DNA from 4 places in the Exiguobacterium sp. s130 genome. Region 3 is predicted to be linked to each of the others. Evidence: riboswitches for the same ligand, from Rfam matches in the RefSeq annotation. Region 3 holds a riboswitch; each other region holds the start of a gene.
What was found. Region 3 has a riboswitch for S-adenosylmethionine ahead of HZS85_RS01235 (methionine ABC transporter ATP-binding protein). Riboswitches for the same ligand answer to the same signal wherever they lie in the genome.

Region 1 (8,040 bases), 180 kb from region 3:
CGCAAAGACGAAGAATGTCCCGCAATATCGAGAAGCCCGTAAGCGTGAGTTGATGTTCAAGATTCTAAAAGCACAGGCGGAATCAACAGGTCTTTATTTCCTCGAAGGGGTACTTGAAGTCATCCCTGGTAATCCACAAATGCAAAACGATGGTGGCTTCGGCTTCCTTCGCCCTATCAATTATTCCCAATCCTCTGAAGATATCTATATCGCCGCTTCTCAAATCCGACGCTTCAATCTACGTAATGGTGATGTCGTCACAGGTAAAGTACGCCCACCGAAGGAAAACGAACGTTTCCAAGGGTTACTTAGTGTGGAAGCCGTCAACGGCGAAGCACCGGATACAGCGCGTAACCGTTTATTCTTCCCGGCGCTGACACCGATCTATCCGGATCGTTTAATGCGTCTTGAGACAGAGCCGCGTCATTTATCGGTTCGTGTCATGGATATGATTGCACCGGTTGGGTTTGGACAACGCGGTTTGATCGTCGCACCACCAAAAGCAGGGAAGACGTCACTCCTCAAAGAAATCGCGAACTCGATTCAAGAGAATCATCCGGATGTCGAGCTGATCATTCTATTGATCGATGAGCGACCAGAGGAAGTAACTGACATCGAGCGTTCGGTTCCGGGAGCAGATGTCGTCAGTTCAACGTTCGACGAAACACCTGACAACCATGTCCGGATTTCTGAACTTGTCCTTGAACGGGCGATGCGACTTGTCGAACATAAAAAAGATGTCGTCATCTTGATGGATTCGATCACGCGTTTGACTCGTGCGTATAACTTAACAGTGCCGCAAAGCGGACGGACGCTTTCAGGGGGGATTGACCCAGCAGCGTTCCACAAACCAAAACGGTTCTTTGGTGCGGCGCGAAACATCGAACATGGTGGCAGTTTGACGATTCTTGCGACGGCACTCGTCGAGACGGGATCCCGCATGGATGATGTCATCTATGAGGAATTCAAAGGAACAGGAAACATGGAGCTACATCTCGATCGTAAGCTGTCGGAACGCCGAATCTTCCCGGCAATCGACATTCGCAAATCAGGTACGCGGAAGGAAGAACTCTTGCTTCCAAAAGAGCAACTCGATGCGCTCTGGACGATTCGTCGGACGATGAACGAGTCGAACGAGTTCGTCGATACGTTCCTGCGTAAGATTCGCGACACGAAAAATAATGAAGAATTTTTTGCTGAACTTGAGAAAGAAAAGAAGAAGACGGTCCGACGTGCACCTGCTAAACCGCGTACCGTCAAGAAGGAAACGACGACGGAAAAATAACTATTGCGACGCGTAAAAAAATCGTTTAGTATAGGAAGGTAACTTACTCTGGCTCAGCAAATGGACCAGGGCGGAAGGAGAGAAATCAACCATGAAACAAGGAATTCACCCTAACTACAACAAAGTAGTATTTATGGATTCAACGACTGAGTACAAATTCTTAAGCGGTTCTACTCGTTCTTCGAACGAAACGATCACTTGGGAAGATGGTAACGAGTACCCACTCATCCGTGTGGATGTGTCTTCAGACTCGCACCCATTCTACACAGGTCGTCAAAAGTTCAACGCGGCAGATGGTCGTGTCGATCGCTTCAACAAAAAATACGGCCGCAAGTAATTACTTGCCGGTTCTTAAAAAACAGCCTGCCTCCATTACGGAAGCAGGCTGTTTTTGTATAGACTGAATTGCGAACGGTACGTAAGGTACGTCTTTAAGACGAACGAGAAAGCGATCCCGCCGACGATCCCGATCAAGTACGGCATGGCATCTGGATGTGCCAAGATGTAGTCGACGACTTTATGGAACGAGATATGACGACCAACAAAGTAGCCGGCGCCCAAGAACACACTGACCCAAATCAAAGCACCTGTATACGCGTAACTCGCAAAAATGCGAAACGGCATTTTTGAAACACCTGCAAAAAAGGCAGAGAGTTGGCGAAGACCAGGTATGTAGTAACCGATGATCAAGACCGATTTGCCGTAACGACGAAATCCGGCTTCAGCGGAGAGAATGTGTTTTTCTGAGATGCGCATCTTTGGTCCGACGCGATGCAACAGGGGCATGCCGAGTTTTAAGCCCAGCACGTAGCTAATCGTCATTCCAATGCAACTGCCAGCGTAAGCGGCAAGAATCGTACCGAACAGCGGTAGATTGCCTTGATGCATCCAAAAACCGGACAGGACGAGCAAGGTCTCATCAGGAACCGGCAATCCCACGATACCACCTGCGAGAAGGACGGAAAGACCAAGGGCGCCATATTGGTGCAGAATGTCATGTAAGAGATGATGAATCGGGGACACCTTCTTTCGCGAGAATCTTCTTCTTTAGTGTACAGGAAATGGATGAAGGTTGGAATGAAAGGACAAAAATTCTAGGTAAAGAAAAAATGAATTTTGATTTCCGGAAGTCAACCCTTTTTCTCAATACCGTTTCGAGCTATACTCGTTAAAGTGACTATTTTTAGAGGACGGTGTCGGACGATGATGCATGTAATAAATCAGTACGGCTGGATCGAAGTAATTTGTGGTAGTATGTTTTCCGGGAAATCGGAAGAGTTGATTCGTCGTGTCAGACGGGCACAGTACGGCAAACTGCCCGTTCAAGTATTCAAGCCGGCAATCGACGACCGGTACCATGAAGAGCATGTCGTCTCTCACATCGGAAATTCCGTCGTGGCGATTCCAATGGCGACGAGTCGTGATCTCTATGCAGCAGTAGCGGAAGAAACACAAATTGTCGGAATTGATGAAGTTCAATTCTTTGATGATGAGATCGTTCAAGTCATCGAAGCACTTGCGCAAGACGGAAAACGCGTCATTTGTGCAGGACTCGATCAGGATTTCCGGGCAGAGCCATTTGGTAAGATGCCGGAATTACTGGCGCGCGCAGAATTTGTGACGAAACTTCAGGCGATCTGTCTCTCATGTGGCGATCCGGCTTCCCGGACACAACGTTTGATTGATGGAAAACCAGCGAACTATGATGATCCGATCATTTTAGTCGGCGCTTCAGAATCGTATGAGCCACGGTGCCGCCACTGCCATGAAGTGCCAGGAAAGCCGAAGCCGCTCCAAACGATGCAACACCAAAAAGGATAAACAAAAAAGACGAACCGATGATGGTCGTCCTTTGATGTAACAGCTGTTCGCTTCTAAGTGAAGACGAATAGCTGTTTTTTTTTATCCCGTTTCCTGTGAGAAACGACTCGAGCGTTCGATGAAACGAATCGTCTCACGCACGATCAAATCCTGATCATGATCGAGGGTCGCGACGTGGTACGAGTTAAGGAGACAGTAGATTCGTTTATCATTCGTCCCGATGTGCTGGTGCAGATAATCCGAGCTCGACGGCGGAACGACGTGATCGGTCGCCGAGTAGAGAATCAATGTCGGCAGGAGAATGGATCCGAGGCGTCCTTTTGTCTCATCCATTAGACGGACGAGTTCGAACGCACAACGGCTCGGAACGAGGTCATAAATGATTTCGAAGGCTGCTCGCTTAATGTCCGGTGCCCCTTCCGGTAAATACTGTGGACCGTCCTCGAACGAAAGTGCTTCATAGGATGGAACGGAGAGTGCGGCATTGATCGTAATGATGCCGGCAAACGGAATGCCGTCAGCAGCGAGCGACAACGCAAGCGTCGCACCCATCGATTGACCGATGACGAAGACTTGATCGCATGTTTCTTGTAAACGTTCATAGCCGTCTTGCAGGCTTTGCTTCCAACATCGAGCAGTCGATTGTTCAAACTCGCGGACGTTCGTTCCATGTCCACGTAAGCGCGGGGCATAGACGGTAAAACCTTCGGCAGCAAATGCCTCACCGACGTCCCGGACACTCTGCGGAGTGGCGTTAAAACCATGACAGATTAGAATGCCGATCGGTCCACCTTGAAGATAAAATGCTTCAGCACCAGTCAATACAGGATAGTTCATCATTACTATTTTTCCTCCATTCATGAAAAAAACTCGTCGACGTCACTGCTTGGACGCCCACGAGTTTTTCACCGTATCATCCAAAGCCGCGCTTTGCTGGTCGGAGCACCTTACAGATTGCAGGTTGCCGTGAAGTCATAGAGCCAGGTCTCTCGTTCACTCTTGATAAATATCATATTGGAATTGTCGGATTAATCATTGAAACGATGGTAGCACGACCGAAAATGACTTGTCAAATCGTTCTTGACGAATCATGATCCGTTCAGTAAGCTAACTCATAACTTGTTCATCCATCGATATGCGCCAAATGGATTATTTTTGAAAAGTTGGTTGACTTTTAAAGGTTCGACCCGTAATGTAAAAATTAGTTTTACGACATAAGCAACAACACAACAACACACATACGAATTTCATACCGCAATACTTATCCAGAGAGGTGGAGGGACTGGCCCTACGAAACCTCGGCAACAGACTCATTATGAGCACTGTGCCAATTCCATCAGACAGATGTCTGAGAGATGAGTGGAGTGGATTCTGCCACTGTGCGGATCCAGGTCTCTTCTTGTTTCTCAAGAAGGGACCTTTTTTGTTGAATGAAGGGGGAAAACGGAATGATTGCATTTCATCAAGTCAAAAAAACGTACGTCACGAAAGATCAGACGATTGCAGCGCTCGACGGTGTCGACCTGACGATCGAAAAAGGTGAAATCTTTGGGGTCATCGGTTTTAGCGGTGCCGGAAAAAGTTCACTGCTCCGCTGCGTCAATCTGTTAGAACGACCGACGTCAGGAACGGTGACGGTCGATGGGGAAGATTTAACGCAACTGTCTCCGAAAAAGTTACGCCAAGCAAAACAACGGATCGGGATGATCTTTCAGCACTTCAATCTGTTGAATGCGAACACGGTCTTTACGAATGTCGCGAAACCACTCGTTCTCGCAGGCGTCAAGAAAGACGAAATTCGCCGCCGGGTGACGGAGTTACTCGAATTCGTCGATCTCGCGGACAAAGCAGATCATTATCCGGATCAATTATCGGGTGGGCAGAAACAGCGCGTTGGTATCGCCCGGGCACTCGCGACGCAACCTTCCGTCCTTTTATGTGACGAAGCGACGTCAGCACTTGATCCCCAAACGACACATCATATTCTTCAGTTATTAAAACGGATCAATGCCGAGTACGGGATCACGATTCTCTTGATCACCCACGAGATGGGCGTCATCCGGGAGATTTGCGACCGGGTCGCCGTCATTGAAGCTGGAAAGTTGATCGAGTCAGGAACGGTCTTTGATGTCTTTTCAAACCCGCAGACTGAGACAGCGAAAAATTTCGTTCGCTCCGTCATGCATGACGAGATTCCAGCGTCGATTCGTCAGTTGATCGAGTCCCGGAATGCGAATCCAATCTATAAGATTCACTTCCTTGGACATCACACCGGACAACCACTCTTATCGCAAGTCGCAAAACGCTTCGACGTCGATGTCAACATCCTGCACGGTAGCATCACGGAGTTGCAGGAGACGCCGTTCGGCACACTACTCGTCGAGTTGATCGGTGAGACGACAGAAGTGAAACGAGCGTTACACTACATCGATCAGGCGCAGGTAACCGTTGAGGAGGTGCTCGCTGATGCTAGTTAACTACAGTGATATCTGGACAGCATTCTTGCAGACGATGACGATGGTATCCGTTTCGCTCTTGTTCTCGACCTTGATCGGCTTACCACTCGGTATCCTGCTTGTCGTCACGCGAAAAGGAGCGTTACTTGAAAATGTTCCGTTGTTCACGTTCTTCAACAGTATCGTCAATATTTTCCGCTCGATTCCGTTCATCATCTTACTTGTTGCGATCATCCCGTTGACGCGCTTGATCGTTCAGACATCGATCGGAACAGAAGCCGCAATCGTTCCGCTCGTCTTTTACGCTGCACCGTACATGGCGCGGCTGATCGAGAGTTCCTTACTTGAAGTCGACAAAGGTGTCCTTGAGGCAGCAGAAGCGATGGGGGCGACGCCATTCCAAACGATTTTCCGCTTCCTTCTGCCGGAAGCACTCGGTTCACTAATCCTTAACTTAACGATTGCAACAGTCGGCTTGATCGGGGCGTCGGCGATGGCAGGTGCCATCGGTGGTGGTGGACTGGGTGACTTAGCAATTACGTACGGTTATCAACGGTTTGATACGAAAGTCATGATCATCACGGTCGGGATTCTCGTTATCTTAGTCCAAGGCTTACAGACGACAGGCAACATCGTCGCACGAAAAATCAGAAGACATTAATCAAGGGAGCGATTCAGCCATGAAAAAAGCAGTAGCAATTGGAGCAACACTCACGACGATTTTATTTGCCGGGTGCGCAGCATCAGGAGAAGACGAAAAGACGATCAAGCTCGGTGTCAGCGGTTCAGACACACAAGTTTGGGATTATGTCGCGAAAAAAGCAGAGAAGGAAGGCATCAAAATCGAACTCGTCAAGTTCTCCGATTATGTCCAGCCGAACATGGCACTGGCTGAGGGTGAGATCGACGCCAATGCCTTCCAGACGATTTCCTACTTCAACGCTTTCAAGAAAGAACATAACTTGAAGCTATCGCCGATTGCGACGACTGTCATCGCACCGATGGGGATCTACTCGGATAAATACAAGGATGTCAAAGACATTCCAACTGGCGGAAAAATCGCTGTTCCGAACGAAGCGACGAACATGGGACGCGCCCTCTTGTTACTGCAAGAAGCCGGTCTGATCAAGTTACCGGACGACTTTGATGGTAACGGTTCAGTCGATAAGATCGTCGAGAATCCGAAGAAGCTGAAAATCGTTCCGATCGTCGCCGGGCAAACGCCACGCGTCTTACCGGACGTCGCGGCATCGATCATCAACAATGGCATTGCCGTTGACGCCGGCTTCAACCCGATCAAGGACTCAATCGTCCATGAGAACGAGACCGCCAAACCATACATCAACATCATCGCAACACGGACGGAAGACAAGAACAAAAAAGAACTGAAAAAAATCGCGTCGCTGTATCAACAAAAAGATGTCGCGGCCTTCATCAAAAAAGAATACAAAGGCAGTACGATCCCGACGTTCGTTCCACTAAGCGACATCGGCGAATAATTTCAAAAGGAGAGTGGATAGCATGACGACACCAGTACGCACGACATGGGTAGAGACGATTGAACAGGACATCGAACAAAAACGAGAATCGTATCTTGAGACAAGTCACCGAATTCATGCGACGCCGGAAATCGGTAACGAGGAATTCTTTGCTTCGCGACTACATGCAGAGCGTCTAACGGCGGAAGGTTTTACGGTAGAACTCGGTGTCGCGGGGCACGATACCGCGTTCTTCGCGAAGAAGTCGAGCGACCGACCAGGCGCGACGATTGCCTTTCTTGCTGAGTATGATGCGTTGCCAGGCATCGGTCACGCGTGCGGACATAACATCATCGGCACGACGAGTGTTGCGGCAGCAATCGCGCTCAGCAAAGTGCTTGATGAAGTCGGCGGGAGTGTCGTCGTGCTTGGAACGCCAGCCGAAGAAGGTGGGCCGAACGGAAGTGCGAAAGGCAGTTTCGTCAAACACCAGTTGCTTGAAGGAATCGATGCGGCCTTAATGGTCCATCCGTCGGGACAAACGCGGATCACGGGTTCTTCGCTTGCGGTCGATCCGCTCGATTTCGCTTTTACGGGTCGTCCCGCGCACGCAGCGGCGACACCGGAAGAAGGCATCAACGCTCTCGACGCTGTCATTCAGCTCTTCAATGGGATCAACGCCTTACGTCAGCAGTTACCGGACGATGTTCGGATCCACGGGATCATCACGCATGGTGGCGATGCGCCGAACATCATTCCGGAATACGCAAAAGCACGTTTCTTCATCCGGGCGACGACCCGGGAACGGCTGAATGCCGTCACCGAGAAAGTCAAAGCGGTCGCGCAAGGTGCGGCACTTGCGACCGGGGCGACGCTTGACGTCATCGCTTTCCAAAATGAAGTCGACAATCTCGTCTTCAACCGGACGTTTGATCGTCTCTTCCAAGAAGAAGCAGAGGCGCTTGGGCAAATCGTGCACCTCGACGAACGACCGGGGCTT
Region 2 (8,040 bases), 250 kb from region 3:
GGATTTTCTCGTGGGGGGCAAATGGCATTACTTCTGGCTCATCATCGTCCAGTTTCGCGGACGGTGTCGTGGGCAGGCGTGACCGAGTTGACATGGACCTACGAGGAGCAGAAGACGATGCAAAAGATGTTGCGTCGCTATACGGGGGGGACACCAGACACCGTACCTGAGGCGTATAAGGTGCGCTCGCCGCTTCATGTTGCTCCTCAAGGTGAAGTATTATTGATTCACGGTGCGTATGATGAGAACGTTCAGTTACGACATGCGACGGCTTATGCTGCACGTCATCCCGACCAAACCCTGCTTCAGACTTATGCGTATGCACATCAATTCCCGATCCATGAAAAATTACGTGTGACGCGTGATATTTTGACTTGGTTCGAGACAGGCATTTGGAACCGATATGATACATGATTTAAGCAATACGATGTTTGTCGTATTGCTTTTTGTATTTTGGAAGATGAAGCATAGAGATTGAAAAAACAGACCATTGATACATTGTAAAAAACAATAATCTCCTAAAAAGTAAACTTTGATATAATAGAAACCATCTGAGGACAATGGAGGGGGCAGGAGAACGATGGATATCTTATTAGCACGTCAACCCATCGTTAATCGAGTTGGATCAATTGACGCATTTGAATTATTGTATCGTTCGATTAAGCAAATGACTATTTTTGATGGAGATTTAGCGACGATGGATGTATTGACGAATACACTCGTCCATATGGGGGTGGAACATGTCGCGGAAGGAAAAAAACTTTTCGTCAACTTTACGTCAGATTTGTTGAAAAGTGATCTGATTCATTATTTAGATCCTAACCGATTCGTCATTGAAATTTTAGAGACAGTTGATATTGATACTGAAATGTTGTCTGTTCTGCATACTTGGAAAGAAGCAGGCTTCACATTAGCACTTGATGATTTTGTGACAGATTTACTTCGACAGTACGGAGCGGAATTGTTTGCATTGATCGATTTAATTAAAATCGACATCGAGGCAATTTCCCCTCGCGAGCAAAGTGCCATTTTGCATATCGTTCGACGTAATTATCCTCATATTAAGATGCTTGCTGAACGTGTCGAGACGCACGAGGATCATACACGTTGTCTTGAGATGGGGTATGACTGGTTCCAAGGCTATTTTTATGCTAAACCGATGCTGATGAAAGGGAAAGCTGTCCCACCACAATTGCCGGTGTTGTTAAAGATGCTGAAATGGCTTGATACGGATGAGAAGTACGATGAAGTCATTGACGAGATCGAAGCCAATCCGTATATCAGCATCCAGGTATTACAACTGATCAATTCTCCGGGAGTGGGATTACGCAATACGGTTAGTTCCGTTCGTCAAGCGATCTCACTACTTGGCTTTGCTCAACTTAAAAGCTGGATTTCGTTAATTGTCTTACGTGAAATGAAGCTCGCAAGTCCTTATGAATGGTCGAATGAGTTGCTGCGATCTTCCTTACATTGCGCAAAGCTCTGTGAGTTGTTTGCAACAGAAACAAGGACGTTGCAACAAGAGAGTGCCTATATGATCGGCTTGTTATCGCATATCGATGCGTTATTGTCCGTTGATATTGACGACATCATCGATCAATTGCCAATCGAGGAATCCTTGAAGATTGTCCTCCAAGGAAAAGACCATCCGTTCCGGGATTGTCTAGTGCTTGCGATCAGCGCAGATCGCGGTGATTTCGAACAGTTCGAATTGCTCAGTCAACGGTTAGGTGTATCACTTCCGCGAGCATATGCGTTACTGACGGAAAGTCAGGAGTGGCTTATGCAAAAAGAGATGCATCTTCAAGAAGAGACAGATGCCATTCTATAAAAAAAAGAGCCCTGAGGCTCTTTTTTTATAGACATGGACCTGCTGACTTGATCGCATCCGTCGCACTTTCGAAACGAAGGAAATTATGTTGGAATTTCTCAGCAAGCGAACGCGCTTGTGTGTTGTATTCGTCAGGATTTGACCAGACGCGTACCGGATTGAGTAATTCACTTGGAACACCAGGAACTTCAAGTGGCATATGAAGTCCGAAAATTGGGTGCTCTTCTGTTGGAATCGTTGCAAGTGTTCCGTTGACGGCAGCGTTGACCATCGTCCGTGTATACGATAGCTTCATTCGACTACCTGTCCCGTAAGCACCGCCTGTCCAGCCTGTGTTGACGAGATAAACGGTCACACCGTGACGATCAATCAGTTCTCCGAGCATCGTCGCATACTTTTCAGGTATCAGTGGAAGAAACGGTGAACCGAAGCATGTCGAGAACGTTGCTTCCGGTTCCGTGATACCACGCTCTGTTCCAGCAAGTTTTGATGTATAACCTGATAGGAAATGATACATCGCTTGTTCTTTCGTCAACTTACTGATCGGAGGCAAGACGCCATACGCATCAGCCGTCAAGAAGACAATCGTCTTCGGATGACCAGCCCGTGATGGGACAGCGATGTTATCGATCGCTGTGATCGGATAAGCAGCACGTGTATTTTCAGTCAACGATGTGTCATCGTAATCAGGATGACGAGATTCATCGAGCACGACGTTTTCAAGGACAGTTCCGAAACGGATCGCATCAAAAATTTGCGGTTCTTTTTCGCGTGACAGATTGACCGTCTTCGCATAACATCCACCTTCAATGTTGAAGACGCCGTCATGCGACCAACCATGCTCATCGTCACCGATCAATTGACGGCTATCGTCTGCTGACAGGGTGGTCTTACCAGTACCGGATAGACCGAAGAACAAGGCGACGTCGCCTTCGTGTCCGACGTTTGCTGAACAGTGCATCGAAAGGACATTTTCTTGTGGTAAGAGGTAGTTCATGACGGAAAAAATCGATTTTTTGATTTCGCCCGCATATTCGGTTCCACCGATCAAGACGATCCGGTGTTCAAACGACATGGCGATGAATGTCTCGGAATTCGTTCCGTCAACGGTAGGATCTGCTTTGAAATGTGGCGCGTAGACGACCGTGAACGGTTCGAAGGCAGCCACTTCAGGATACTCGCGTAAAAAGAGTTGTTTGGCAAACAGGTTATGCCAAGCGTATTGTGTGAGCACACGAACCGGAAGGGTGAAGTGCGTATCTGCCCCAGCAGCAGCTTCTGTGTAGTAGAGCTGATCGGCTTCGTTCATGTAACGAAGAACCTTTTGTAACAATTGTTCAAATTTGTCTCCATCCATCGGTTGGTTAACATGACCCCAATCAATGTGAGACTCGCAGGAAGAATCACGGACGATGAACTTATCTTTTGGTGAACGACCTGTAAATTTCCCCGTTTCTACAGATAGTGCGCCGTTCTCAGTAAGGACACCTTCTTCGTTTCGAATCGCATGTTCGACAAGTTCAGCAACAGATAGTTGTTTGAACACATGCTCTTTCTTGAGTAGTTCTTCGATATTCAGGACCGTCATCGGCATCCTGACCCCACCTTTCCCCTACGTTGGTTTTGGCTCACTGAATTTAGTATGACACATTTATTATATATGACATACTAAAGAGAGCGCAATCATTTTCTGGTGCTGATTTCTATTTATCTGGAAACGCTTTCAGCATTAATAGTTTAACATCTCTTTTAAAAAGTTTCGACTAGAATTTGAAACCTTGCTTGACAGAGTAGGTACAACTTTATATCATGTAATTCGTAACGGATACTCTTATTCTGAGCAGGTGGAGGGAACAAGGCCCGAAGAAACCCGGCAACCGTCCTACATTAATTCATATATTAATGAGGGAAAAGGTGCTCTCCTGAAGCGAAGTAAACACTTCGAACGATAAGAGGGTAAAGGAAGAACGCACAACCTTTCCCTGACCATTTTTTGGACTTGGAAAGGTTTTTTTCATTTTACCGTCCCACTCAACTAGGGGAAATGAGTACACCGTCAAATTCTTTTTTGGGAGGGTCATACATGACAAACCTTAATCGCCGACTATTCACGTCGGAGTCAGTCACTGAAGGTCATCCAGATAAAATCTGTGACCAAATTTCGGATTCAATCCTCGATGCGATTCTTGCAGCGGATCCAAACGCACGTGTTGCGGCAGAAACTTCTGTTACAACAGGTCTCGTTCTCGTTGCAGGTGAGATCACGACATCCACTTACGTCGACATTCCAAAAGTCGTTCGTGAAACGATTCGTGAAATCGGCTACACACGCGCGAAATACGGTTTCGATGCGGATACATGTGCTGTATTGACATCGATCGATGAGCAATCAGCAGATATCGCTCTTGGTGTCGACCAAGCGCTTGAAGCACGTGAAGGTAGCATGTCTGATGCAGAAATCGATGCAATCGGTGCAGGAGACCAAGGTCTTATGTTCGGTTACGCAACGAAAGAAACACCAGAACTCATGCCACTTCCAATTTCGCTTTCGCACCGTCTCGCACGCCGTTTGGCAGAAGTGCGTAAAAACGGTCAACTCGACTACCTTCGTCCGGACGGAAAAACACAAGTCACGGTCGAATACAACGAGAACAACGAGCCGGTTCGTGTCGATACGATCGTCATCTCGACACAACATGCGGAAGAAGTTACGCTTGAGCAAATCCAAGCTGATTTAAAAGAACACGTCATCACACCAGTCATCCCGGCTGAATACATCGACGCAGCAACGAAATTCTTCATCAACCCAACTGGTCGTTTCGTCATTGGCGGACCACAAGGAGATGCTGGATTGACTGGTCGTAAGATCATCGTTGATACGTATGGTGGATACGCACGCCACGGCGGTGGAGCATTCTCAGGTAAAGATCCAACAAAAGTCGACCGTTCAGCTGCATACGCAGCACGTTACGTCGCGAAGAACCTCGTTGCTGCAGGTCTTGCAGACAAAGCAGAAGTTCAACTCGCTTACGCAATCGGTGTCGCACACCCAGTATCAATCGCGGTTGATACATTCGGCACAGGAAAACTTCCTGAAACACAACTCGTCGAATTGGTTGCTGAAAACTTCGATCTTCGTCCGGCTGGAATCATCAACATGCTTGATCTCCGTCGTCCGATCTATCGTCAAACAGCTGCATACGGTCACTTCGGTCGTACAGATGTTGAGCTTCCATGGGAGCAAACAGATAAAGCAGCAGTTCTTGAAGAACAAGCAAAACGTTTCGCATAATCAAAAAGTCCGGAAATCCTACTTGGGTTTTCGGGCTTTTTTGTTTCCGCGGAACTTTGCAGGAAACGAATGTTTTTTCTAGAAAAGGGTAAAAGTACATGAGTCGATTTGTATGAGTATAAAGGGGGGTTCCGATTATGGAAATACGCGAAGCTATTCCAGCTGATGCAGGACGTATTCATGACATTGCTATCACATCTTGGATGGATACGTATGAAGAAATCTATTCCGAACGTTCGAAAGCGCATTTCGTGCAGGAGGCGTATCCGCAAGAAGAAGTCGTTCGTGCGATCCTGACAGCGGAAGAAGCACGGGGAGAGTATTTTTATGTCGGAATCATCGACGAGGAAATCGTCGGTTTCATTCATGCTGTTGATGTCGAAGGAACATGGGAGATCATTCGGCTTTACGTCCTGCCGGAATATCAGCAAAACGGAATCGGAAGACGTCTGATTCGTGAACTCGAACGACAAGGAGCCGTCCCACTCGAAGTCTACGTGGAAGCACGTAACTATAAAGCGCGTCAATTCCTGACCTCATTTGGTTTTGAAGAACTTAGTGAGATGACGGAAGAAGTGTTTGGGCAAGCGGAATCAGTCGTTCGTCTTCGCCATGTTGCCTCGTGAAATCCGTCTCGGGACGGTTTCGTTTGCGTTTGAAATAAGGTATCGTGAAATGGAATTATGAAGTGAAGAGGTGAGTTTGTGGTTGAACAACCAACAGGAATCATCGTATTAGTCTATCCGTTACAACTGCGTGCCCGTCCGAGTGAAGCTTTGATTCGAGTACTCGAAAGAGAGTATGAAGTGTTACTCGTCGACGCACCACGTCGCATTTCGTTTGAAGAGCACGGTCAACTGTTAAAAGAAGCATTACGCGAAGCAGGAAAACGAAAGCTACCGATTCATATCATCGCCTGTAGCATGGGCGCACTCGTCGTCAATCGTCTATTGCAAGAATATGAACTACCAGTCGCAAGTCTTGCATTCGTTTCACCATTGTTTGATTGGCATCCGTCGAAACAACTCGGAGGTGTCAAACAAGTCTTCGCGAGTGCGTTTGATCGTTTCCGTCCCGATGCGCCACTCGGTACGTTGCCGTTTGGTCAAAGTACGGAAGATACCGTTCGCATCGGTGAACTGACGTATGCGCAGTACCGGGAAATCGAAGAAGAGATCGTCGTACATGACGAGGAACGAAAAAAACTGCCTCGTGTAAACTTGGCTTGTTTTTATGCACCAGACGATCAGTTCGCAGACGTCAAACTGACACTCGAAGTATGTCGGAAAATGGGTGGCGATCAGATTTACTTACAACGTCTACACGGTTTCCCGCATTTCAGCTTTGAACGGTTGAATACACGGTTTGCGGAAAAATTATTGTTGTTTTTTAAATTAGTCGAAGAATGAAAAAAGTGATGGTTTCCATAGCGGAAGCCATCACTTCTTTATTTCTACTGTCAGCGCACTTTTTTCTCGATCGCGATGATGAACGGTGGATGATTCTGTTGATTCAAGAAGCGGTACTGAAGAACGGCATAACCTTGCTGATCAAGGGCTGTGACGTAATCTAGGACAGCATCGCGTTCCCGTTTTCCTTCAAGATGACCGTGATAGACGACAAGGACGACAAGACCACCAGGTGCAAGTACCGGGAGGAGAGCGTCGAGTGCTTCAAGCGTCTCTTCACCTGTCGTCGTGATCGATTTATCACTTCCAGGCAAGTATCCGAGATTGAAGACGCCGGCACGAACAGGCCGTCGTTCGTCCGAAAGACGCGCACCAACATGGATGTGACTTTCGTGATAAAGATCGACGCGTTCTAACATTCCGGCTTCGTCGAGACGTCGTGTCGATTCCTCGATGGCTTGAGCTTGGACGTCGAACGCAAGGACTCTACCTTCTGGACCGACGCATTCTGCTAAGAACTGCGTATCATGTCCATTTCCGGCAGTCATATCGACGACGCAGTCACCAGGTTCGATGACGGACTCCAGTAATTGTTTCGTATAAGGTAGTACACGGGCAAGTGACATGGCATAGACTCCTGTTCCTATGGGCTGTTTTTCTCTTTATACATGATCATCGTATGTATGATTCCTCCTGCATTATACCATCTTTTGAGTCATTGACGAAAAGTGAAGTGGCTTGACAGGCGGGGGAGGGATTGCGTAAAGTGGCAAGGTTGAGAATGAAATAGGAGGACCAAAGGTATGCCAAAATTACCAAAAGCGGTCTGGATCCTCGTCCTTGCGATGGCCATCAATACGACGGGATCCTCTTTTTTATGGCCGTTCAATACATTATATATTCATGAATATTTAGGGGAGTCGATGACAAAAGCCGGAATGGCGTTATTCGTCAACTCAGCCTTAGCAATCGTTGGGAACTACTTAGGCGGAAAAGCGTTTGACCGACTCGGCGGAAAGAAGACGCTTGTCATCAGTGTCATCGGACTTGTCCTGTCTTCCGTCGGCTTGTTGCTATTTCATCAGACGTATATTGGATACGTCGCGATGCTTGGATTGATTGGATTCGTCGGTGGTATGGTTTTCCCGACGATCTACGCAATGACGGGCGTCATCTGGCCGGAAGGCGGACGCCGCGCCTTTAATGCGATCTATGTCGCGCAAAACGTCGGTGTAGCCCTCGGGACAGCTGTTAGTGGTCAAATTGCTGCTTTTTCGATTCAGTACATCTTCATCGCCAATCTCGTTCTCTATATCGTCTTTGCCATCATTTTGTTTGTCGGTTTGTCCTGGATTCAGGCGCCAGCGCGGATGCATGCGGCACATGACGAGATCGAAACGACACGCACGCCACTTTCGCGCGGATCCGCACGGACGATGTTGCTCGTTTCGATCGGTTATGCATTACTTTGGTTCGTTTATGTGCAATGGCAAGGGACCTTTGCT
Region 3 (8,040 bases):
GAGTAGCAGCGGTAGCCTTTTTCGGCTACGAAAACATTCCAATGGAACAGGCAGAAGCCGATTACCCGAAAAGTGGCGGCAAGCTGATTGATCGATATAGCAGTGAGTATCCCGGATATGACTGGGAAGTCAGACGGACTTCAACGGAAGAATTCGTCGCCTTAACGAAGGATGGTAAGGACTACGGCAAATATCGTTTCAAAAACGGTGTGACGACACAAGGTGCAGTATTGAATAAGGATACGGAATCCTCCTTGAAGAAAAAGGGGTGGTCCGCAGTGAAGTCCTATCGTAAAGGCAACACAAACTACATGTTGAATCTGGACCATGCCGCCGTTTATGAGAAGAAAGGCAACTATGTGACGTACTTTTTCGATCAACATGACGGCAATAAAGTCAAAGCGACACTTGCGATTCCGAAAGACGTCGAAGCGAAGAAAAAAGGCTTCTACGGTACATCGTCAAATGCGCTACGGACGACGGATGAGAAACTGATGCTTCGCTTGATGAACTGGGAACGCGCTGATTATAAGTTGAATCCGTTAGCACCGTACACAGCATTGAAGCCGGTCACCCGTGGTCACAGCGAAAACATGGCGAAACATAATTTCTTCTCGCATACAGATCCACAAGGTCGTGATCCGTTCGACCGGATGAAACGCGGAGGAATCACGTTCAGCTATGCTGGCGAAAACCTCTCGATGGGGTATCCGAACGTCTTTGCGGCGCATTGGGGCCTAATGAATTCACAAGGACACCGAGAAAATATCTTGAAAAAAGAGTACAAGCAAGCCGATGTCGGTGTTGCATTTCGTGACAACGCACCGTACTTCACGATTAATTTCCGAACACCTTAAGTATGTAAAAAAGAGGATGACATTTCACGATGTCGTTCTCTTTTTCATGAGATTGTTTGTTTTATACTAAAGGCAGGAGGTGGGGCGATTGGAAATCCGTCGATTGAATCCAGAAGATGCAGTACTCTATAAAGCATTGCGATTAGAAGCATTACAGAATCATCCGGAAGCGTTCGGCTCCGATTATGAAGCGGAAAAAGATCGACCGGTCGACCAGTATGCTACGCGGTTTCAGAGCGAACAGACAGCGACGTTCGGTGCGTTTCATGAAGCGCAACTCGTTGGGGTCGTCACCGTTGTCTGCTCCGAGCTGGACAAGATGCGACATCGAGCCAATTTATTTGCGATGTACGTCACTCCAAGCATCAGAAAACAGCAGGTCGGACGGCAATTGGTACAAGAGGCATTACGGGCATTAGAGGAACGTCCTTGGATCGAGCAGGTTCATCTCTCGGTCGTTCGGACGAATGAAGCCGCTAAAGCCTTGTATCGGTCGCTTGGATTCGAATCGTACGCGATTGAACCGCGGGCGTTGAAAATCGATGGTACCTATCATGATGAAGAACTCATGTGGTATCGGTTCTAACACAAAACAACCGGATTTCAAAGAGATTGTCTCTTTGGAATCCGGTTGTTTTTTATCAGTTTGCCCATTCAGGCTTGCTGAAGCCTTTGAATGATTTTTCGATGACTGTGTTGAATGCATCGGATTCGACAGCTGTCTTCAGGTCTTTCGCGACTTGTGAGTCTGCATCTTTCGTTTGGACAGCAATGAGGTTCCGGTATTGCTCGTCCATCGTCTCGAGTGCTAACGCATCGAGTAAATCGAATTTCGCAGCCAAAGCGAAGTTCCCTGGAACTGCTGAGACATCAACGCTTTCGATGGCACGTGGCAGTTGCGCTGCTTCAAGCGGCTTGATGACGAGTTTCTTCGGATTTTTGACGATATCTTTCTCTGAGACGGTCAGTGGATCGACATCTGGCTTCAGTTCGATCCAGCCTTGTTCTGCCAAGAGGTTCAGCGCGCGTGCCTGGTTCGTCGGATCGTTCGGTGTCGCGACTTCAGCGCCCGTCTTGACGTCGTCAAGTGTCTTCGCCGTCTTACTATATAGTCCCATCGGTGCCGTCGGAACGGTGATGAGTCCTTTTAGGTCGAGATTTTTTTCTTTAGAGAATGTCTTCAGGTAAATCGAGTGTTGGAATAAGTTAGCGTCGATATTGCCGCTACCGAGCGCGATGTTCGGTTGGATATAATCACTGAACTCGACGATTTCGACTTTGTAGCCTTTCTTTTCAAGTTGTGGTTGAATCGCTTGTTTGACCATATCGCTATAAGGACCGCTTGTCGCCCCGATCTTGATCGTCTTGTCTTTTTCATCAGCGCTGCTGTCTCCACATCCTGCGAGGACTCCTGCACCGAGTAAGGCTGTTGCTAAAAAGGCGTATCGTTTTTTCATGATTCCACTCTCCCTTTGTATGTATGATTAGCGTTTATCTGTTTTTCGCGCCAGTTGATTCCCAAGTGCTTGAATGCTCTGGACGATGACGATGAGGACGACGATCGTCACGATCATGATGAGATTATCATAGCGATAATAGCCGAAGCGGATCGCGAGGTCACCGACACCTCCGCCGCCGACGATCCCAGCCATCGCCGAGAAGCCGATCAAACTGATCGTCGTTAGCGTGATGCCCTGAATGATGCCAGGGAGTGCTTCTGGTAAAAGGATACTGACGATGATCCGTAATGGTTTCGCACCGCACGCTTCCGCTGCTTCGATCAAACCAGGTGGAATCTCACGCAGTGATGTTTCGACGAGTCGTGCGAGAAACGGAATCGCTGCGACACTGAGGCTGACGGATGCTGCTGTTGGACCAATCGTATTATCAAGCAAAAATTTCGTTAATGGAATGAGGGCAACAAGCAAGATGATGAACGGCAAGGACCGGACGATGTTGACGACGAAGTCAAGAACACGGCGGACGGCAAGGTTTTGAAAAAATAATCCGCGGTCGGTGACGAACAAGAGAATCCCGAGCGGAATCCCGACGACCAATGCGAAGGCAAGTGAAATTCCGACCATCCACGCCGTCTCACCGAGCGCCTTCAAGAGCTCAGGTAACATTGTTTGAATACGATCAAGCCACATCCTGAATCACCTCGAGTGTATGAAGTTCCGTCGCGAGCCAGTCGAGGGCAGGTGCGATTTGATCGGAGGATCCCGTCAAGCTGACGATTAGGACACCAAAAGCGACGTCTTGGATGTAATCGACTTTTCCGTGCAGGATGCTGACCGAGATATCGTATCGACGGATGGCTTCCGACAACGTACTTTCACCGGTCTTCTCGCCCGTGAACTGTAGGCGGATGATCTTTCCCGGTGTCGCTTGCAAGATGCGTTCCGGTAGCTCGATCTGGAGTGCCGTGTCGACGTAATGTTGTGTCACCGGATGTTTGGCTTGACTGAACAAATCGTATGTAGAGGCAACTTCGACGACTTCCCCTTGAGACATGACCGCGACACGATGGCAAATCTGTTTGACGACATCGATCTCATGCGTGATGAGGACGATCGTCAATCCGAGTCGTTCATTCAAATCTTTCAACAAATCTAAAATCTGCAGCGTCGTGACCGGATCAAGGGCAGAGGTCGCTTCGTCACATAACAAGACGGTTGGATCATTCGCGAGTGCCCGGGCAATCCCGACGCGCTGTTTCTGTCCGCCGCTCAACTGACTCGGGAAGTTCGTCTCGAATCCTTCGAGTCCGACGAGCGAGACGAGTTCACGGATCCGTTCCGGAAAATCTGCTCGTTTGACGCCGGCAGCCTTCAGTGCAAAAGCAATGTTATCTGCGACATTACGCGACTGGATCAATTGGAAATGCTGAAAGATCATTCCTGTCCGCAAGCGAAGTTGACGCAAATCTGCTTTTGACATCCCGCCGAGCGAGACACCGTCGACCTTTACCGTTCCTTGTGTCGGATGCTCGAGACCGTTGATCAGACGAAGCAACGTACTCTTACCGGCACCGGATTCACCGATGATCCCAAAAATTTCTCCTTTTTGAATCGTCAAATCGACATCTCGTAATGCAAAAATCGGGGTCCGGTCTCGGACGAACCGTTTCGTAATCTGTTTGAATTCAATCATCTGCTCATCTCCTCATACAAAAAAGTCGCTTTTTCCTAGTAGCAGAGCAACCAGAAAAAGCGACGAAAGTGTAAGATTTCGTAACTTATCTCTCAGAATGAATCCATTCTGTAGGATGTGGCACCGTTCCTGATAGGTGGTTGCCGGACGTCGTTGGGCCTAATCCCTCGGTCGCTCTCGATAAGTAGTTATGCTGTTGGGATTTACTTTAACGGAAATGATTCCCATCTGTCAAATGTTTTTTCAGAATTATTCTGCAACAGGTGTCCGGAACAGGTTGAGCGTTCCAATTCGGTCGACGGCCTCCTCTAGCCGTTCGACGTCAGCAATTAAGCTGATCCGTACGTAGCCTTCGCCGTATTCGCCGAAGAATGATCCAGGGGTAACGGCGACGTGTGCTTCGTCAAGCAGATGATCCGTGAAGCTTTGGGACGTGTATCCTTCAGGCACCGGAAGCCAGACGAAGAAGGAACCGCCCGGTCGTGGTCCGCTCCAACCGATTGCATCGAGTTTAGCGAACAAGGCATTACGTCGTGTTTCGTATAAGCTACTTAACTCACGGACACATGTTTGGTCACTCGTCAGGGCAACGGTCGCTGCATGTTGGATCGGTGTGAAGGCACTGACGTAGAGATGTTCCTGATACGTCTCGATGCTTGAGATGACGGACGGATTTCCGATCGCGAAAGCGATTCGGAAGCCAGACATGTTGAAGCGTTTCGAGAGTGAGAACAACTCGATTCCGACCTCCTTCGCCCCTTCCGTCTGCAAGAAGCTTCGTGTGGGACCATCAAAGCTGATGCCGCCGTAGGCTAAATCATGGACGACACAAATATCATGGGCATCCGCGAAGGCAACGGTCTGTTCGAAGGCTTCTGCTGTCGCTGTCGCACCTGTCGGATTACTCGGGTAATTGAGGAACAACATCCGGGCGCGCTCGACATCTGTCGTATCAAGTAAATTGTAATCCGGCAGGAAGTTATTTTTCTCAAGCAATGGAAGTGTAATCGGGTAAGCACCAGCAAGTGCTGCTCCAGACAGGTAATCCGGGTACCCCGGATCCGGGACGATGACACCTTCTCCAGGATTGACGATCGTTTGTGGTAAGGCGACGATTCCGGCTTTACTACCGAGAAGAATTGCGACCTCGGTTGCCGGATCAATCGTGACGCCGAATTCGTTCGCATAAAAGCTCGCGACGGCTTGCTTTAGAAAATCATGTCCACGAAATGGTGGATATTGAAGGTTTGTTGGCTCATCGATCGCCTGTTTCAAGGCGTCGAGAATATGTACGGGCGTCGTTTGATCGGGTGTTCCTTGACCAAGGGTAATGACATCATGTCCGGCAGCTTTCACAGCACCGATCCGGTTCGCAAGTTCAGCGAAAACGGGAGCAGGAAGCCGATCGATGGCGATGGATGGAGCGAAATGTTTCATGGATATGTGCCTCCTTCGTAGTATTGTCGTCAAGGATAACGAATATTCAGTCAAAAGAAAAGAACTTTTTTGAAATTCAAAAAAATCGTCCAATAAACAGGTACAGATATGTGGAGCGGGAATAGAGAGTAGGGAGAGGAGTGAGGAGATGAAGCGAGCTAGCTGGAAAGAAGCAGTCGTCTATCAAGTCTATTGGCGCAGTTTTAAGGATTCGAATGGGGACGGCATCGGTGATTTGCGAGGTGTCATCGACAAGCTAGATTACATCGCATCGCTTGGTGTCGATATCGTCTGGTTAAATCCATGTTACCGTTCTCCAGACATCGATAATGGCTATGATATTGCCGATTATTACACGATCATGGACAAGGCGGGGACGATGGGCGATCTACAAGAGTTGATCACAGCGGCTCACGCACGCGGCTTAAAGATAATTCTTGATTTGGTCGTCAATCATACGAGTGACCAGCATGACTGGTTCCGTCAGTCGCGGGACCGAATCCACGACAAGGATGATTGGTACATCTGGAAAGATGGAACGAAAGAGACGCCCCCGAACAATTGGCGGTCTTACTTTGCGCCGAGCCCGTGGACGTGGAGTGAAGAGCGCGAACAATATTATTTCCATTCTTTTGCGAAAGAACAACCGGACTTAAACTGGGAACAACCGGCTGTCCGGCAAGCGATCTACGACATGATGAACTGGTGGATCGCTCAAGGGATTGACGGTTTCCGGATGGACGTCATCAACTTGATCAAAAAACGTTCGCTTGAGGATGTCGTCAATCCGTTTAATCTATCGTATCTCGGGAATCAACCAGGTGTGCACGACTTCCTTCAGGAAATGCATGCGAACGTCCTTGCCGGGAAAGATTTATTCACGGTCGGTGAGATTCCGTTCGTCGGTCCAGAAGACGGTCTGTTATATGTCAGTGAAGAACGTGAAGAACTTCGAACGCTGTTTCACTTCGAAATCGCGGACGACATGGAGGCGATGGATCTTTTACGATTCAAGGAAATTCAGAAACGATGGTATGACGTCTTATACCCATTAGGCGTCAATTCACAGTTTCTCAACAACCACGATCATACGCGACAAGTGACCCGCTTCGGCAGTGAACGATACCGAGTCGAGAGTGCGAAACTACTCGGTTTGATGTTGCATACATTACCTGGCATTCCATACGTGTATCAAGGAGAGGAGATTGGGATGACGGGGATTCGCTTCTCGGAACCGTCGCTCTATCAAGACGTCGCCTTTCGCAATCGATACGCGGAGCGCGTCGCTGGCGGCGAGGATCCGGAGGTCGTACTCTCGTCAATGCAGTTACTCGCACGCGATAACTCCCGCACGCCGATGCAGTGGGACGGTACGCACGCGGCAGGCTTTACGAGTGGGAAACCGTGGTTAGCGGTCAATCCGAATTACACGGACATCAACGTCGAGCAAGCAGAAGCCGATCCATCATCCGTCCTTGCCTTTTACCGAGCATTGATTCAGATGCGAAAGGATCATCCAATCATGGTCTATGGTACGTATCGCGACTTAGCTCTTCATGATCCGTATCTCTACATCTATGAGCGGGAACTAGAGGGAGAAGTGTGGCGGATCGTTCTCAACGTGCATGACGAACCGATGCAAACTGCCTTCGTTTTATCGCAAGATAAGTTGCTTGTGTCGAACTATCCAGATATCTCGGATGAACTACGTCCTTATGAAGCACGTGTATATCGATATGCTGTTACAGAACAGAATTGAACTACTGGACGAAAAAACATCCGCGACGTGTCAGGAACGCGTACGGATGTTTTTTCGTGTGTTATTTGAAAGGTGACGATTTTTTCGTCTGTAAGACGTGCGTGAATCGATCGACGGCTTGGCGCATCTCGTAACTTGGTCCAAGGATGAGGGGACCATGTCCGACGGCAAGAATATCCGGAGACAGTTCCGTTAATTGATCAGCGGAGCGAAGAGCAACGTCTGGATCCCATGTCGCAAGTGCTGGGAACGGAAATTGCCAACGGACGTCACCGGAGACAGCGAGTCCCCCTTGTGTCTGAAAGGCATCTCCGGCGATCAGCATCCGACTACCTTCATGCCAAAGAGAAATCGAACCAGGTGTATGACCTGGCGAGGCGATGACGCTGAGGCTACCGACTTGTTGACCACTTTCGAGCAATCGATCTGGACGTGTTTTGATGTTTTTCGGAATACCGCCTTTTAAAGGGGTCGTTTCGCCTTCGCGTAGCGTCTCGTCCCCACTGAGCAATGCAGCGTCACGGTAACTGATGCAGACTTGAGCGAGAGGAAAGGCATTCGCAAGGAAATCGAGCGAGCCGACATGATCGGCATGTGCGTGTGTCAGGATAATTGCGCCGAGCGGTTTTTCTTGCTTTCGAATATAGTGATAAAGCGCCTTTGCGTTGATTCCGAGTCCGGCGTCAATCAATGTCAAACTGTCTGCTTCTTCAAACAGGTAGCAATTGACCGGGAAAAAGGATGGGGTCGTCTGCAATTGGTGTAAACGTTCGATGATCGTGACACGCATCGGCTTCACTCCTTCAAAAAGTAAATAGACTTCTTCTTTAGTAT
Region 4 (8,040 bases), 190 kb from region 3:
ACGTTCGCCGGAACAGCGGACTTCTTAAAACAACGTCTCGGTACAAAAGCAGCGATCGTCGAACCGGAAGGCTCCGTCTTAAATGGTGGTCCAGCCGGTCCGCATAAGACAGAAGGCATTGGAACAGCGAAATGGCCAAGTCTCGTTCCGCGTGAACTCGTCGACGAGATTCATACGATTTCTGACCGCGATGCATTTGACGCGGTTCATACACTCGCTGCTCGCGAAGGATTACTCGTTGGTAGTTCAGCAGGTGCAGCGCTCGTTGCTGCGCTTGATATCGCGAAGCGTCACCCCGGCAGTACGATCGTCACCGTCTTCGCAGACAGTGCCGAACGCTACTTAAGCCAACAAATCTTTGAAAAGGTGGACGAAACTCATGCGTAAGAAGACAGCATTGATTCATGGAGGAACAGGTGTCGACCGGGCAACAGGAGCCGTCACACCTCCGATCTATCAAACAAGCACATACAAGCAGGATAAAATCGGTCAACTTAAGGACGGATACGAATACTCACGGACAGCGAACCCGACACGGACGAGCATCGAACGATTGATTGCGGATCTCGAGGGCGGCGCACGTGGTTTTGCCTTCGGTTCTGGGATGGCAGCGATCCATGCCGTCTTCCACTTGCTTGAGTCTGGCGACCACATCGTTATGACGGATGACGTCTACGGTGGTACGTTCCGCTTGATGCAACGCGTCTTACCAAAGTTCAACATTCAAGTGACATTCGTCGATACGACGGACCTTGCGGCAACGGAAGCAGCGATCCAAGACAACACGAAGATCGTCTACGTCGAAACACCGACGAACCCGTTATTGAAAGTAACGGACATCGCAGCGATCGCAACGATCGCCAAACGTCACGATCTTAAACTCGTCGTCGACAACACGTTCGCGACTCCATATCATCAACAACCACTCGCGCTCGGTGCAGACATCGTCTTGCACAGTGCGACGAAATACATCGGCGGACACTCGGACGTCGTCGCTGGACTTGTCGTCGTTAAAGATGATGTGCTCGGCGAAGAGTTGCATTTCATCCAAAACTCGACAGGCGGCGTGCTTGGACCGCAAGACAGCTTCTTGCTCGTCCGTGGTCTTCGTACGCTCGGTATCCGGATGGATGCAATCGAAGAGACAGCACATGATCTCGTTGCGTTCCTACAAGCGCAAGATATCGTCTCGAACATCTTCTACCCAGGACTTGCATCGCACCCTGGTCACGACATCCAAGCGAAACAAGCGACTGGATTTGGTGGGATGATCAGCTTTGATGTTGGTTCAGCAGCGAACGCAGAAAAACTCGTCGAGGCGACACATTTCTTCACACTCGCTGAGAGTCTTGGTGCCGTCGAGAGCCTGATTTCCGTTCCGGCACGGATGACGCACGCGTCGATCCCAGCAGAACGTCGGGCAGAACTCGGCATCACGGACGGTCTCGTCCGGATTTCAGTTGGACTTGAGGATGCGGAAGATTTGAAAGAAGACTTAACACGTGCTTTCACGTTCCTCGAAAAAGTTTCTGAAAAAACTGTTTGACAACAAAAATAACCCCTGCTAATATTCAGAATATATTCTACAAACTTAATACCGAAACTCTTATCGAGAGTGGTGGAGGGACTGGCCCGATGAAACCCGGCAACCGCGGATCTAATCCGAAGTGGTGCTAATTCCAGCAGACAAAAGTCTGGGAGATGAGAGCAAATGGTTTTGTGTACTGAAAAGTGCGCGCGTTTGCTCTAAAACGCGCGCACTTTTTTTATTTTAGGAGGGACAGTTGTGATTCGTTTACAAGACGTAGGAAAGATTTATCGCTCAAAGCGCGGAGCGGTCGAAGCTGTCGCGAATGTCGATCTGACAATCGAACGCGGTGAAATTTTTGGAATAATCGGTTATTCCGGAGCAGGGAAATCGACCTTGATCCGATTGTTGAATATGCTCGAAGCACCAACGAGTGGTTCGATCCAAATCGATGGTGTTGAGATGACATCACTAAAACCAAAGGAATTACGAGGCGTCCGTAAGAATGTCTCGATGGTCTTCCAACATTTCAACTTATTGTGGTCACGAACAGTTGAAGAGAACATCATGTTCCCACTCGAGCTCGGTGGCTTCCCGAAAGCACACCGCAAGGAACGGGTAGCGGAACTGATCCAACTCGTTGGTTTGGACGGACGCGAAAAAGCCTATCCGTCACAATTATCGGGTGGTCAAAAACAACGTGTCGGTATCGCTCGGGCACTGGCATCGAACCCGGACGTTCTCTTATGTGACGAGGCAACAAGTGCACTCGATCCGAAGACGACGGACTCAATCCTTGAGTTACTCGTCGACATCAACCAGAAACTAAAACTGACGATCGTCTTGATCACACACGAGATGCACGTCATTCAAAAAATCTGTCACCGGGTCGCTGTCATGGAAGCCGGTAAAATCGTCGAGCAAGGACCGGTTGCAGAAGTCTTCCGTCATCCGAAGCAAGCGATGACGAAGGAGTTTGTCAAACAATTGACGTCGCCGTCGGAAAACGAGTTGACGTTCGCGAAACTACGCGAACGGTACCCAACCGGAAAAATCGTTCAGTTGACGTTCGTCGGATCAACAGCGGAAAGCCCGATCCTCGCGGAAGTCATGAAGGATTCACCGGTCCTGTTTAATATCATCGGCGGAAACGTCGGTCAATCGCAGGAAGGGGCACTCGGTACACTGTTCATTCAGTTGATCGGGGAAACAGCAGCAACACAAGCGGTCATCACGAAGCTTCAAGCCAGTGATGTTGAAGTGGAGGTGGATCACCGATGATTTCATTCTTTGACAACCTAGACTGGGACATGGTGTGGGAAGCGACAGGCAGTACCGTTTATATGACGGCAATCGCTGGGGTTTCGACATTCGTCCTCGGTTTGATCATTGGTTTACTATTGTATGCGACAAACGAAGAATTATTGTTCAAGAATCGGGCGTTTTATTCAGTGTTGAGCTTGGTCGTCAACGTCTTCCGTTCGATTCCGTTCATCATCTTACTGATCTTATTGATTCCATTTACGACAGCGATCGTCGGTTCGTTCCTCGGACCAACGGCAGCATTACCGGCACTGATTTTCGGTGCTGCACCATTTTACGGTCGGATGGTTGAACTCGCGTTACGTGAAGTCGATAAAGGTGTCATCGAGGCAGCGGAATCGATGGGGGCGACGAAGTTCCAAATCATCTATAAAGTCTTAATCCCGGAAGCGTTGCCTGCCATCGTTTCTGGTATCACGGTCACACTCGTCTCACTTGTCGGTTATACGGCAATGGCCGGAGTAGTCGGCGGAGGTGGACTTGGGGACATGGCCTTCATCGAAGGATTCCAGCGTTCTCAAAACGATGTCATCGTCATTGCGACACTCTTAATCTTAGCGATCGTCTTCGTCATCCAAATCATTGGTGATTTGCTGATCCGTGCGATTGATAAACGTTAATTCAAATTTTATTCATATTGGAGGAATCATTCATGAAAGTTTGGAAAAAATTCGTAGGTACTGCCGCTGTATCCGTCTTAGCAATCAGCCTTGCTGCATGTGGTGAAAAATCATCAGGATCAGGTAGCGACGATAAAACACTCGTCATCGGTGCTTCAAACGTACCGCACGCTGAGATTCTTGAGCACGTCAAAAAAGAATACGAAGCAAAAGGTTACAAGCTTGAAATCAAGAAGTTCCAAGATTACGTACTTCCGAACAAAGCGCTCGCTTCAAAAGAAATCGATGCGAACTACTTCCAGCACGTACCGTATCTTGAGCAACAAGAGAAAGAAAACAAATCGTATAAGTTTGCGAACGCAGGTGGCGTCCACGTTGAACCACTCGGTATCTACTCGAAGAAATACAAGTCACTCGATAAGTTGCCAAACGGTGCAACGATCTTAACGAGCTCAAACGTCGCGGAACGCGGTCGTGTCTTGACGTTCCTTCAAAACGAAGGGTTGATCAAACTCAAAGACGGTAAAACGACAGATGCACAACTCGGCGATATCGCGGAGAACCCGAAGAAACTTAAGTTCAAAACGAACATCGAAGCATCGCTTCTTCCGCAAGCTTACAAAAACAATGAAGGCGACGCCGTCCTCATCAACACGAACTATGCGATCGATAACGGTCTGAACCCGTTAAAAGACGCGATCGCATCAGAAGATGAGTCTTCACCATACGTCAACATCATCGTCACACGTGACGGCGATGAGAAAGACAAGCGTGTCACGACACTTCTCGATGTCTTGCACGAAAAGAAAAACCAAGATTGGATCCTCGACAAGTACAAAGGTGCAGTCGTTCCAGTCAGCAAATAAGTTTACCGAATCCGGCATCCTTCCTATATAATGGAAGGATGCTTTTCATTTGTCTGAAACAGGGGTTAGGGGGAATCATATGCAACGCATTCGTCAACTGCATCCGTTGACACTCGGGGTCTTGTTCGGGACGTTTTTCTCACGTCTCGGAACGTTCATCACGATGCCGTTCTTCGCCATCTACATGACGACCGTCCTGAAGTTTGATCCGGTCGATGTCGGCTGGGTCCTCAGTATCTCAGCGATTGCCAGTCTCGTCATGAGTTTCATCGGCGGTACACTGTCAGACCGGTATGGTCGGCGGGCGATGATGCTCGCTGGAACGATTGGGTTCGCGATCGTCTTCATCGCACTGGCACAAGTCGAGACATTCTGGGCGTTCTTCATCCTCAGTGCCTTGAACGGGGTCTGTCGTTCGATTTTTGAACCATCCGCCCGTGCCTTGATCAGTGATACGACGGATGAAGCGAACCGATTGTTCGTCTTCAATATCCGTTACGCGATGATCAACATCGCGGCAGCAATCGGACCGGGAATCGCTTTACTGCTGAGTGCGGGGAACACGTCCGCGACGTTTTACATCACGGCGTTCGTCTATATCGTGTACGGCGTGATGATCGGAATTTTATTCAAACGTCATCCGATCACCGAGACACACGGTGGCAAGAAAGTCTCGTTCGGAGCGACGATTCGTCTGTTGCGGACGGATATCGCCTTTACACTGGCACTTGCCGGCATCATCTTCGGGGTCTTCGGCTACAGTCAGTTCAACTCGACTTTGCCACAGTTCTTGACGGAGACGTCACTCCTTGAAGGCGGGAAGACACTTTATGCGATCTTGATTACGATCAATGCGATCACCGTCTTGATCGTGCAATATCCGATCATGAAGTTCGGTGTCAAGACGTCACCGCTCGTCTCGATCACGACCGGAATTGCGACCGTCGCTGTCGGATTGTTCATCATCGGTAATGTGAGTTCGATTTGGCTGATGGTCGTCGCGATGGTCATCTTCACGTGCGGCGAAGTCATGATGTTCACGATGACTGATATCTTGACCGATCGGTTCGCAAAACCAGAATTACGGGGCAGTTATTTCGGGGCAATGGGCTTGACGTCGATCGGACAATCAATCGGTCCAATTGCCGGCGGACATTTATTAAGTTTATATGGAGCGGACCGTCCGTTACCGATTTTCGGGATTTTAGCGGGCTTGACATTATTCGGAATACCACTGCTCCTACTGTCACAACGGATTCATCGGACTTCGACGATCGAGGAACTGGAGGAACCGGTGAAACTTTCGAATGATTCTCAACAAAACGCATGATTTTGAGAAAAAACAACGAGCGATGACGCTTGAATAATACGCCATGTTTCTTTAAGATTAGAATGATACTAAATTAGTAACGCTCGTGTTCTGAATCGTCAGTCACGAAATGAATAGATGGAGGGATTCTAACATGAAGGCTTCACACTTGAAGATTGAAGATCTACACGTCGCGATCGACGGCAAGGAAATCTTGAAAGGCGTCAACTTGGAAATCAAAGGCGGGGAAATCCACGCGGTCATGGGACCAAACGGGACAGGTAAATCAACACTCGCATCAGCATTGATGGGTCACCCATCGTACGAAGTGACATCTGGTTCAGTCACACTCGACGGCGAAGACGTCCTCGACATGGAAGTCGATGAGCGCGCACAAGCAGGTATGTTCCTCGCAATGCAGTACCCAAGCGAAATCAGTGGTGTTACGAACTCGGACTTCCTTCGTTCAGCGATCAACTCGCGTCGTGAAGAAGGCGATGAAATCTCACTCATGAAATTCATCCGTGAACTTGATTCACAAATGGGACTTCTCGAGATGCCTTCAGAAATGGCACACCGTTACCTCAACGAAGGTTTCTCTGGTGGAGAAAAGAAACGTAACGAAATTCTTCAGATGATGATGCTTAAACCAGCAATCGCGATTCTCGATGAAATCGATTCAGGTCTTGATATCGATGCACTTAAAGTTGTTGCGAAAGGTGTCAACGAAATGCGTTCACCTGAATTCGGCTGCTTGATCATCACACACTATCAACGTCTCTTGAACTATATCGAGCCAGACTTCATCCACATCATGATGGGCGGAAAAATCGTCATGTCTGGTGGTAAAGAACTCGCACACCGTCTCGAAGCAGAGGGTTATGACTGGGTTAAAAAAGAACTCGGCATCGAAGACGTCGAAATCGAAACAAAAGCGTAAGACGAGGGAGGAAGCATGATGACTGTAGAACTGAATCTTGCAGTAAATCGCGAGGCAGTGGCAGAACGTGCGACTCGCTTAGGGGAACCATCTTGGATGGTCGCAAAGCGTCAAGACGCGCTTGATCTTGCCCCAACGCTCGCATTGCCAAAAGTAGAAAAAATCAAGATCGAAGGCTGGAACTTCACAGAAGGTACGACGGAACTTGAAACCGTCACTGGTCTTTCTTCAGATATCGAAGCATTGATCGGCGAAAACCGTGATCACATGCTCGTCACACGTAACGGACAACTTGTCCACGCGCAAAACAGTGAAGCGTCGAACGGCGTCATCTTCACGACGCTCGAAGACGCATTAAAACAACACCCGGAACTCGTCGAGAAGTACTTCATGACGGAAGGTGTTCAAGTCAACGAAGATCGTCTTGCGGCATTAAACGCAGCACTTCGTAACGGCGGTACGTTCCTTTATGTACCAAAAGGCGTCAAGCTGTCTGTACCAATGCAAGCGATCTACACGCTTGAGCAATCAGGCGCTGCCCTTTACCATCACGCAATCATTGTCGCAGATGCTGACAGCGAATTGACGTATATCGAAAACTTCGTCTCTTACGGTGACGAAGCGCATAACGTCAACGTCGTCACAGAAGTATTCGTCGAAGACAACGCAAAAGTTCTCTTTGGTGGTGTAGATACACTATCTAAGGGTGCCATCACGTATATGAACCGTCGCGGTGTCGTCAAACAAGGCGCGAAGCTCGAATGGGCACTCGGTCACATGAATGACGGTCACACGGTTACAGAAACAAAAACACACCTCGTCGGAAACGATTCGTTCTCAGATACGAAAGCCGTTACGGTCGGTCGTGGAGAGCAAAAACAAAACTTCAACGTCCGGACGGACCATTTCGGTAAAGGATCAGAAGGTTTCATCTTGATCCACGGTGTCCAAAAAGACGCAGCAACATCGATCTTCAACGGAACGTCGATGATCCATCACGGCGCTTCGAAATCAAACGGCGTTCAAACGGAACGTGTCCTCATGTTGTCTGAAAAGGCACGTGGTGATGCGAACCCAATCCTCTTGATCGATGAGGATGACGTCATGGCAGGACACGCGGCATCTGTCGGTCGTGTCGATGAACTACAACTCTACTACTTGATGAGCCGTGGCCTTTCACGGAAGGAAGCAGAACGCCTCGTCGTTCACGGATTCCTCCAGCCGGTCGTCTCGGAACTTGCGATTGACTCGGTGAAAGAACGTCTCGTTCAAGTCATCGAAGGGAAAGTAAACTAATATGGGAATCGATGCATCCATCCGCAATCAGTTTCCGATCCTCGACCAACAGGTCAACGACCGGAAACTCGTCTATCTCGATAGTGCGGCCTCTTCGCAGAAGCCGCTCGTCGTCATCAATGCGATTGACGACTACTATAAGACGATTCATTCGAATG

Region 1: another riboswitch for S-adenosylmethionine. It lies ahead of HZS85_RS00410 (methionine ABC transporter ATP-binding protein); the one in region 3 lies ahead of HZS85_RS01235 (methionine ABC transporter ATP-binding protein).
Region 2: another riboswitch for S-adenosylmethionine. It lies ahead of metK (methionine adenosyltransferase); the one in region 3 lies ahead of HZS85_RS01235 (methionine ABC transporter ATP-binding protein).
Region 4: another riboswitch for S-adenosylmethionine. It lies ahead of HZS85_RS02210 (methionine ABC transporter ATP-binding protein); the one in region 3 lies ahead of HZS85_RS01235 (methionine ABC transporter ATP-binding protein).

Annotation. Positions count from the first base shown of each region.
Region 1 covers NZ_JACSNI010000001.1:68,018-76,057, forward strand. The annotation lists gene rho (transcription termination factor Rho) at 1-1,285, shown strand, start outside; gene HZS85_RS00390 (type B 50S ribosomal protein L31) at 1,377-1,622, shown strand; gene HZS85_RS00395 (DedA family protein) at 1,658-2,308, opposite strand; gene HZS85_RS00400 (thymidine kinase) at 2,492-3,106, shown strand; gene HZS85_RS00405 (alpha/beta hydrolase) at 3,188-3,946, opposite strand; SAM riboswitch class I at 4,014-4,115, opposite strand; SAM riboswitch class I at 4,365-4,468, shown strand; gene HZS85_RS00410 (methionine ABC transporter ATP-binding protein) at 4,555-5,583, shown strand; gene HZS85_RS00415 (methionine ABC transporter permease) at 5,573-6,223, shown strand; gene HZS85_RS00420 (MetQ/NlpA family ABC transporter substrate-binding protein) at 6,243-7,061, shown strand; gene HZS85_RS00425 (M20 family metallopeptidase) at 7,084-8,040, shown strand, end outside.
Region 2 covers NZ_JACSNI010000001.1:490,665-498,704, forward strand. The annotation lists gene HZS85_RS02475 (alpha/beta hydrolase family protein) at 1-414, shown strand, start outside; gene HZS85_RS02480 (EAL and HDOD domain-containing protein) at 581-1,834, shown strand; gene pckA (phosphoenolpyruvate carboxykinase (ATP)) at 1,860-3,428, opposite strand; SAM riboswitch class I at 3,663-3,789, shown strand; gene metK (methionine adenosyltransferase) at 3,918-5,126, shown strand; gene HZS85_RS02495 (GNAT family N-acetyltransferase) at 5,264-5,752, shown strand; gene HZS85_RS02500 (serine aminopeptidase domain-containing protein) at 5,831-6,535, shown strand; gene mnmM (tRNA 5-(aminomethyl)-2-thiouridylate-methyltransferase MnmM) at 6,586-7,182, opposite strand; gene HZS85_RS02510 (MDR family MFS transporter) at 7,339-8,040, shown strand, end outside.
Region 3 covers NZ_JACSNI010000001.1:244,516-252,555, forward strand. The annotation lists gene HZS85_RS01215 (CAP domain-containing protein) at 1-857, shown strand, start outside; gene HZS85_RS01220 (GNAT family N-acetyltransferase) at 946-1,443, shown strand; gene HZS85_RS01225 (MetQ/NlpA family ABC transporter substrate-binding protein) at 1,499-2,314, opposite strand; gene HZS85_RS01230 (methionine ABC transporter permease) at 2,342-3,007, opposite strand; gene HZS85_RS01235 (methionine ABC transporter ATP-binding protein) at 2,997-4,010, opposite strand; SAM riboswitch class I at 4,093-4,197, opposite strand; gene HZS85_RS01240 (aminotransferase class I/II-fold pyridoxal phosphate-dependent enzyme) at 4,260-5,447, opposite strand; gene HZS85_RS01245 (alpha-glucosidase) at 5,596-7,206, shown strand; gene HZS85_RS01250 (MBL fold metallo-hydrolase) at 7,268-7,996, opposite strand.
Region 4 covers NZ_JACSNI010000001.1:438,226-446,265, forward strand. The annotation lists gene HZS85_RS02200 (PLP-dependent cysteine synthase family protein) at 1-387, shown strand, start outside; gene HZS85_RS02205 (bifunctional cystathionine gamma-lyase/homocysteine desulfhydrase) at 380-1,546, shown strand; SAM riboswitch class I at 1,604-1,708, shown strand; gene HZS85_RS02210 (methionine ABC transporter ATP-binding protein) at 1,787-2,809, shown strand; gene HZS85_RS02215 (methionine ABC transporter permease) at 2,806-3,471, shown strand; gene HZS85_RS02220 (MetQ/NlpA family ABC transporter substrate-binding protein) at 3,504-4,337, shown strand; gene HZS85_RS02225 (MDR family MFS transporter) at 4,417-5,667, shown strand; gene sufC (Fe-S cluster assembly ATPase SufC) at 5,801-6,586, shown strand; gene sufD (Fe-S cluster assembly protein SufD) at 6,605-7,882, shown strand; gene HZS85_RS02240 (cysteine desulfurase) at 7,884-8,040, shown strand, end outside.